2 regions of the Paraburkholderia sp. BR10937 genome follow, and region 2 is predicted to be linked to the other one. Evidence: riboswitches for the same ligand, from Rfam matches in the RefSeq annotation. Region 2 holds a riboswitch; the other holds the start of a gene.
What was found. Region 2 has a riboswitch for cobalamin ahead of AB4Y44_RS04875 (TonB-dependent receptor). Riboswitches for the same ligand answer to the same signal wherever they lie in the genome.

Region 1 (4,399 bases), on a different contig from region 2:
GCTCGCCTTCGGGCATCGACGTTTTCGTGGCGTAGCGCGTGAGAATGAGCGTCTGCGAAATGCCGGGCAGCGTGAGTTCGCTGCCGAGCGCCGCCGCGCACGCAGCGGTCGCGGTCACGCCGGGCACGACTTCATAAGGAATACCGAGCATGCGCAGCCGGCGGATCTGCTCGCCAATTGCGCCATAGAGCGACGGGTCACCCGAATGCACGCGCGCCACGTCGAAGCCCTGCGCATGCGCGTTTTCGAGCAATGCGACGATCTCGTCGAGCGTGAGCGGCGCCGTGTCCACGACCTTGTGCGCGCGGTGGCCTTCGAGCACGGCGGGCGGCACGAGCGAGCCCGCGTAGAGAATGACGGGGCAGCTGCGCACGAGGCGCTGGCCCTTCACGGTGATCAGTTCAGGATCGCCCGGCCCCGCGCCGATGAAGAAAACGGTCATGCGTGGAAACTCCGCTAAACAGGGTTCGCGAGCGCGTCGATTGCCGCTTGCGCCGACGTGAATTCACGTTGCGCGTCGGGCAGCGGCGGCCGTTGCATCATCACCACGGGCAGGCCCATTGCGCGCGCGACGGCGAGCTTCGCTTCGGTCGCGGCGCCACCGCTGTTCTTGCTGACCACGACGTCGATGCGCGCTTCGGTAAACAGCACGCGCTCGCCAACGGCGGTGAACGGCCCGCGCGCGTCGATGATGCACGCGCGGGCGTGGCCGGGATGCGCTTCGAGGCAACGGATCGTCCAGTGCTGCTGCGGCGGCACTTCGTCCAGATGCGAGAGCGGCTCGCGCCCGAGCGTGAAGAGCGGGCGCGCGAACGGCGCAATCGCCTTGACTACCCCGCCCCAGCCGCTCACCATGTGCCAGTCGTCGCCGGGCTGCGGCTGCCATGGCGCACGCCGCAGCGCCCAGTACGGCACGTCTGCCGCCACGCATGCGCGCGCCGCGTTGGCGCTGATCTGCGCGGCATAGGGATGCGTGGCGTCGAAGACGAGTGCGATGTTTTCGTCGGCGAGAAAGCGCGCGAGCCCTTCTGCCCCGCCAAAGCCGCCTACCCGCACCGCGCAGGCGAGATCGGCGGGCACGCGGCCAAGGCCCGCGAGCGAGTACACGTGCTGCGGGCCTAGCGTGCGCGCGATCGCCAGCGCATCGCCGGTGCCGCCGAGCAGCAGGATGCGCGCCGTCATGGCTTGACGGCCTCGTAAAGCGTGACGGGCAAGGCCTGACGCCAGGTGTCGAAGCCGCCCAGCGGCTGCGCCTCGCCGATGCCGATACGCGTGAGCGTGCCGCCGTGCTGTGCGCGCCATGCCGCGAGTGCCGCTTCGCTCTGCAACGTCACCGCGTTCGCGACGAGCCGCCCGCCGCTCGCGAGCGCCGACCAGCACGCGTCCAGCACGCCGGGTACGGTCACGCCGCCGCCGATGAAGACCGCGTCGGGCGCGGCGAGCCCTGCGAGCGCGTCGGGCGCGCGGCCCGCGACGAGTTGCAAACCCGGCACGCCCAACGCCGCGCGATTGTGCTCGATGAAGCGTTGACGCTCGGCGTGCGCCTCGATCGCGATCGCGCGGCAAGCGGCGTGCGAGCGCATCCACTCGATGCCGATCGAGCCGCTGCCCGCGCCCACGTCCCACAGCAGCGCGCCGGGCGTCGGCGCGAGACGCGCGAGCGTGAGCGCGCGCACGTCGCGCTTCGTGATCTGACCGTCGTGGCGAAAGGCGTCGTCGGGAAGGCCGGGCGTGAGCGTCCAGCCGCGCGCGGGCGTCTGCGCACTATCGCTTTCGCATTCGAACGCGACCAGATTGAGCGCCGCGGCTTGTTCGACGTGCAACGCATCGGCGCGACCTTCGATGCGGCGTTCGAGCGGGCCCCCGAGATGCTCGAACACCGCAAGACGCGTGGCGCCGAAGCCCGCTTCGGCGAGCAGCGCGGCAAGCGCCGCGGGCGTGCGCCCATCCGCGCTCAACGCGAGCACGCGCGAGCGCGCGTAGAGATGGCGGCGCAGCGCATCGAGCGGACGGCCGACGAGCGAGACCATCGCCGTATCCTGCAGCGCCCACCCCATGTGCGCTGCCGCGAGCGAGAGCGACGACGGCGCGGGCAGCACGCGCATTTCACCGGGCGGCACGCGGCGCGCGAGCGTCGCGCCCACGCCGAACAGCATCGGGTCGCCGCTCGCGAGCACGCATACGGACGCATTCGACTCGCGGTATGCGAGCAGCGCCTCCACGCTGAACGGCTGGGGCCACGCCTCGCGCCGCGCACGCACACGTGACGGCAGCATCGCGAGATGGCGTTCGCCGCCCGTCACGATGGCCGCGTCGAACAGCGCGCGCCGCGCGTCGCGCCGGAGCCCCGCGTAGCCGTCGTCGCCGATGCCCACCACCGTCAGCCATGCCTGCTTGCCCTGCATTCGCTCTCCCGCCGTTGCCTGTTTCGTTGCCTGTTTCTCTACGCCGCCACGGGCCCGCAGCCCGATGGTGGGGCGGAGCACGCGCGAAAACGGGCATAATACCGTGTCCGCCGGCGCCGTTAAGGCATAAAAGGGAACACAGCAAGCTGTGGCCGCCCCCGCGACTGTGAGCAGCGAGACCGCATCCACCCGAGCCACTGGTATTACCGGGAAGGCCGATGCGGTCGACGACCTGTGAGCCAGGAGACCTGCCGGCCGACTGTTCGCGCGAACCCAAATCGGGCGGGGTGTACCGATATCGCTGCCGTTGCCCGCCTGCCGCGCGGGCAGCGCGCCGCTCCAGCGTGATGTTTACCCGGTAATGCCTTGAAACACGAAACGAAGCCCGTCTCGCCCGCTGCCGCATTGGCCGTGCTCCGCCCCTCGGCGTGCCCGGGGCTCGTGCGCGCGGTCGCCGCGCGCGACGGCGGCTTGTGTCGCATCCGTCTGCCCGGCGGCGTGCTTAGCGCCGCGCGAGCGCGCGCGCTCGCCGACGCAGCGTCGACGCACGCGAGCGGCGTGCTCGAACTGACCAATCGCGCGAACGTGCAGATTCGCGGCGTGCGCGCGGGCGAGGAAGCGGCGTTGAGCGCTGCGCTGATCGGCGCGGGCCTCGGCCCCGCCGGCATCGACGCCGCGAGTCCGGTCGAGCGCGCGTGCGCCGCCGACGAATTGCGCAACGTGATGCTGAGCCCGCTCGCGGGCCTCGACCCTGACGCCTCTTGCGATACGACGGCGCTCGCCGCCGCGCTCATCGACATGATGCAGCGCGAGCCGCGTTTCGCCGCGCTCTCGCCCAAGTTCGCGTTGCAACTGGACGGCGGCGAGCGCGTGGCGATGCTCGAGCATCCGCACGACATCTGGCTCGCCGCACTGCCGCATGGCGCAACCGTGCGCTTCGCGCTGGGCCTCGCGGGCCGCCCCACGGCGCAGCCAGTCGGCACGCTCGCCGCCGAAGACGTTCGCGCATCGATGCGCGCGCTGCTGCATGCGTTCCTCGATCTCGCGGGCACCGACACCACACGCATGCGCGACGTGCTGGCCGCTCACTCGCTCGATGCGCTGCTGCAGCGCGCGCAACAGCATGGCGAATTCACGCTGATGCGTGACGACACCACGCTGCGCGCGCGGCGCCGCGCGGAGAGTCCCGCCGGCTTGCGCCTCGGCGCGCACGCGCTGCACGCCGACGGCAGCGGCTACGTGGGCGCGCAGCCCGCGCTCGGCCGTATCGACGCGCCGACGCTGCGCGCACTCGCCGCGCTCGCGGAAGACTCGGGCGATGCGACGCTGCGCGTGACGCCATGGCAAGGCGTGCTGCTGCCGAACGTGCCCGCGCACGCGATGCCCGCCGCGCTCGAACGCCTGCACGCGCTCGGCCTGATCGTCTCGCGCGCCAACCCGCTCGCACGCCTCATCGCGTGCACGGGCTCGACCGGATGCGCGAAAAGCCGCGCGGACACGAAAGGCGACGCACAGCGCCTCGCCGCCCTGTTGCCGCCCGGCGCCGAAGCCCACCTGAGCGGCTGCGAGCGCTCCTGCGCGGCCGCGCATTGCGCGCCGTTCACGTTGCTCGCCAGCGCCCCGGACCACTACGACCTGTACCAGCGCGACGATAAGCGAAGCGGCTTCGGCCGGCTCGTCGCGCGCAACCTGACGATCGAAGCCGCTGCGCTGGCACTCGCGCAGCGGCCCCGGAGCACCCAGGATGTCTGATTACATTCGCGACGGCCAGGCGATCTATCGCGAGTCGTTCGCGACGATTCGCGCCGAAGCCGACCTCGCGCACATCCCCACCGACCTCGAAAAACTCGCCGTGCGCGTGATCCACGCATGCGGCATGGTCGACGTGGCCGCCGACCTCGCGTTTTCCGCAGGCGCGGGCACGGCGGGCCGCAATGCGCTCGCGGGCGGCGCGCCGATTCTCTGCGACGCGAAAATGGTCGCTTACGGCGTGA
Region 2 (4,399 bases):
TGCGGCGGCGGCAACAGCGGGAAGATTCGCGCGGTGCGGCGGCCGAAGCGCGAGGGCTAGGCGAGCGGGCGCGCGAAACGCTTGAACGCACCCGCTCGCACGCAACGCTCAGAACGTATAGGTGACCTTGCCAAACGCCGTGCGCCCCAGCGTGTTGTAGCCGTAGGCGGTCACGTACTGCCGGTTGAACACGTTCGCCAGCGTGGCCGAAAGCGCGAGATGCGCATTGACCTTGTACGACGCGCGCAGGCTCACCGTGGTCCACGAAGGCAGGTAGATCGTGTTGAGCTGGTCGTCGAACGTCGAGCCGTTATACAGCAGCGAAACGCCGGTACTGAGCGCGTGGAGCTGGAACTCGTCCCACGTGTGATCTACGCTCAGGCTCGCCGTCTGGCGCGGGCGGCGATTGAGCCAGGTCTGGTCGGTCACGTCCTGCGGATTCAGGATCCCCACCGTGAGGCTCACCGGCGTGGACGTGCCGAGCGTGCCCTTGTACGAGAGGTCGAGCCCCTGAATGTGCGCGCGGCCCACGTTCACGGGCAGGAAGGTCTGCGAGTTGTACGTGATGAGGTCGTGCACCCGCGTGTCGTACACGGCTGCCGTGAACGTGCCGATCGACGTGGTGGCATCGAGCGCGGCTTCGACCGAGTCGCTGCGTTCGGGCAGCAGGTTGGGGTTCGAGTAGCCCGGATAGTACAGGTCGTTGAAGGTCGGCAGGCGGAACGCGTTGCCGTACGAAACGCGCGCCGTGTAGACCGGCGTGATCGCCCAGGACAGCGCGACGTTGCCCGTATTCACCGATTGCCCCTGCACGATTTCGTGCCGCCCCGCCAGAAACAGCGTGACGGGTCCGAGCGTGGTCGACTGATGCATCGACACGGCAGAATCGTTGCGCGCGGGCAGGCCGCCCGGCACATCCACGGGCAGGAACGCCATCTCGCGCGTGTAGTCGTAGGCGAGCTTGGTCTCGCCGTCGAGCGGCATGCCGAAGAGCGTGTGGCCTCTTTCCTGATGCGTGATCGACGTGGAGGTGGAAAAGCGCGTCGAGTCGATCTCGTCGGTCGGGATCGTCGGGTCGTTCGAATAGAGGAACTGACGGTCCGTCGCGTAGCCCACCGACTGGTCGAACTGCGTGGTCGGCGTGATGTCGAGGTGGAACGCGAGGCCGGTCGTGAGCTGGTTGTCGCGCTGGCGGTCGTTGCCTCCCGCGTTGTCGTACGAGAGATCGGAGCGGTGGTAGAGCGCGAAGGTCGAGATCGACCAGTTGTCGTGCGCGTAGCCAAGGCGCGCGTCGAGGTTCTGCGCGTGGTACGGGTTGCGGCCGTCTTCGTGGCCGTAGGCCCAGGGCTGGGTCGCGTCGATGCCCGCCGTGTTGTAGTCGTGCAGGCCCAGTGAGTAGGTGAGGCCGCTCAGTGCGGAAAGCGGCCCGGTCGAGCCGATCGTGCCCGAGGTGCGCACCTGCGTGTCGAAGGTCTTGTTCGAGCCGCCGCCGAACGAGACGGTGGTCTGGTTCGGCTGGTTCGACGCATGGCGCGTGAAGAGCTGCACGACGCCGCCCACGGCATCCGCGCCGAACGAGGCGGCCGCGGGGCCCGAGATCACCTCGACGCGGTCGAACGAGGCGGTCGCCAGATCGGCCCATTCGGCCGTGCCCGTGGTGACGGAGCCTATGCGTATGCCGTCGATGAACACGGCCACCTGGTCGGCCGACGACCCGCGGATGCTCACGCCCGTGTACGACCCCGGCCCGCCGGTCTGCGAGACGGTGACGCCGGGCAGCGTGGCGAGCGCCTGCGCGATGCTTGGGTCGGCGGGGGAGACGCGGTCGAGGTCCTCGCGCGTGAGCACCTGGGTGCTCGCGTAGCGCTGGTCGAACGATTGCGGCAGATGCTGCGCGTCGCCCACGACGAGGATGTTGGGCAGCGTGGTGCCGTCGCCGGCTTGCTGCTGTGCCTGGGTCGGCGATGCGTCCGCGGCATGCGCGATTTGCCACGCACAGGCGAGCGCGGCGGAAGTCAATACGAATTGGCGAAACTTCATGATGCGGTGGCTGGAAACAGCTCCTGAAAAACGGGCTGTCCGTGCAACGGGCGATCGCCGCGTGGGCGATGCTTTGGCGCATTGGGGATCCCCGCCCGTTGCGGCTGCTGGACTCGGCTGATGGCAGGTCTCCTGGCTCGCAGGTCGACGTCCGTTGCCGGCCTTCCCGGTTTCCCAGTGGCACGCTCTGGCATGGACTCGCCGCTAACAGTTGCGGGGGCAGCCGCAGTCTTGCACTGCGTTCCCTTTTGATCCCGTCGCCGGGAACCATCAGCGCGCAAGGGTAATGGCCGCGCATTTGCCGCGTCAACCTTTGACGTGTGTCGTGTGGCGAAAACACCCGGTTTGGCCGCTCCCGCAACTTACGCTATCCTTGCAGCTGTTTTTCGCGCGTAGGCGCTGCACGAGCGAAACGCAGCAGGGAAGCCGGTGAGAATCCGGCGCGGTCGCGCCACTGTGACTGGCTGTCAATCGAGCCAGAAGTCAGACCTCGCTACGTTTATTTCGCGACTCATTCCAGGGCGCGTAACCCAAGGAGCCGTCAATGCACACCCTCCTGCCCTGGAAACGCGGGCCAATCCGGCCACCACCACCGGCCCCGATGCGGCGTAGACCGCTCACGGGCCACCAGGCGTTCGCTGTTCAAAAGCACGCTGGAAATTGACGGATTAACGACGACGTCGGGGCGCCACGCCGCAACAAGCGAGGGCTGACGGCGCTCGTCCATGCATTCTTTACAAGCACAAACAAGAAGACTCATGAACAAGCACATTCTGGCCGCCCTCGGCGGGGCGTTGGCATTCACAGGCGCTGGCGCCTCGGCGCAGCAGGTCACGTTGTACGGTGAGATCGACGCTAGCGTTGACTATGTCAGCGACGTTGCGGGCCGCAGCCAGTATCGCGCAGGCTCGGGCCTGATCGACGGCAGTTTTTGGGGCCTGCAGGGCAGCGAGGATCTCGGCGGCGGCAACGCCGCGATCTTTCGCCTCGAGCGCGGTTTCTCGGTCACCTCTGGCGAAGCCTTCAACGACCATCCGTTCTACGTTGGTCTGCAATCCGAACGATTTGGTACGATTACGCTCGGCCGCCAGTACGACACGATGCACGACTACTTCGCCCCGTTTACGCTGACGGGCGGTGCGGGCGGCACGGCATTCGCGCATCCGTTCGACAACGACAACGCCAACAATTCGTGGCTCGCCTCGAATGCGGTGAAGTTCGCGAGCGCCACATACGGTGGTTTCAGCGCCGGCGCGATGTACGCGTTTTCGAACGCGGCGGGGCGCTTCGCGCAGAACCGCGCCTACGGCTTCGGCGCGCATTACGAGGGCGGCCCGTTCAGCGCCGGTGTAGCGTGGATGCACATCGACGGACGCGGCGCCTCTTCGGTGGGTGCGTACGATACGTCGGTGCTGCCGGGTGCGGGCCTCGTGCCGACCGAGGTCGCGGTGCAGCGCGAAGACACCATTGGCGCGGGCATGAGCTACGCGCTCGGCGACGTGACGCTCGGCGCGGCCTGGTCACGTTCCATTCATACCGGTGTGAGCGAGGCCGATGGCGACGCACCGTTGCCGTCGATCGCCTTCAGCAACTACGAAGTGAATGCGCTTTGGCAGGTGACGCCCGCGTTCTCGCTGGCGGGCATGTATGCCTATACGGGCGCGACCACCGCGCATTGGCATCAAGGTGCGCTGCAGGCCGCCTATCAGCTGTCGAAACGCACGGACGTGTATACCGAGGCGATCTATCAGCGCGCGTCGTCCGGTGCGTTTGCGATGATCAACACCTGCGACCCGTCGGGCGGCCGCAATCAGGTGCTCGTGGCAGCGGGCATCCGGCATCGCTTCTGATTCACACGCAAAACGGCCCCGAACCATCGCGATTCGGGGCCGCTTTGCTGAGTGACTACATCACGAAGCCGAGAGCTTCACCGCAACGCCGGTCGAAGAATAAACGGGCGTGGCCTTGAAGCCATCCACCGTGACCGTCGCGAATTTCACCGATGCGCCGCTGCCGTCGATCACGTCGATCGTATCGCCCGCTTTCGGCGCATAGCCGTTCACGAACTTCACATGCAGCGTGCCGCCCGCCACCGTGAGCTGTCCGCCCACGCGCAGGCGTCCGCCGCCGTCGCCGTCGATGTCGAGTTCGAGCGTCGTGCCGTCGAGCTGCGTGTACTTGCCCGCCACCGTCAACGGCGCGCTCGTCGCCACGGCCACGCCGCCGCCCGACCCGACGTACACGTCGCCGTTGCCGAAGGCCGTGGTCGACGCCGCCGCGAGCACGCCGCCGCTCACCTGCGAGCCGCCCGTGTAGCTGTTGTTGCCCGCGAGCGTGAGCGTGCCGCTGCCCTGCAGCG

Region 1: linked by a shared signal. The riboswitch ahead of cobG (precorrin-3B synthase) and the one ahead of AB4Y44_RS04875 (TonB-dependent receptor) in region 2 are both predicted to bind cobalamin.

What each region holds. Positions count from the first base shown of each region.
Region 1 covers NZ_JBFRCL010000028.1:1,932-6,330, reverse strand. The annotation lists gene cobM (precorrin-4 C(11)-methyltransferase) at 1-442, opposite strand, end outside; gene AB4Y44_RS22860 (cobalt-precorrin-6A reductase) at 457-1,182, opposite strand; gene cbiE (precorrin-6y C5,15-methyltransferase (decarboxylating) subunit CbiE) at 1,179-2,405, opposite strand; cobalamin riboswitch at 2,500-2,676, shown strand; gene cobG (precorrin-3B synthase) at 2,772-4,157, shown strand; gene AB4Y44_RS22845 (precorrin-8X methylmutase) at 4,150-4,399, shown strand, end outside.
Region 2 covers NZ_JBFRCL010000004.1:58,287-62,685, reverse strand. The annotation lists gene AB4Y44_RS04880 (glutamine cyclotransferase) at 1-60, shown strand, start outside; gene AB4Y44_RS04875 (TonB-dependent receptor) at 109-2,040, opposite strand; cobalamin riboswitch at 2,145-2,327, opposite strand; cobalamin riboswitch at 2,418-2,552, shown strand; gene AB4Y44_RS04870 (porin) at 2,799-3,890, shown strand; gene AB4Y44_RS04865 (phosphatase PAP2 family protein) at 3,951-4,399, opposite strand, start outside.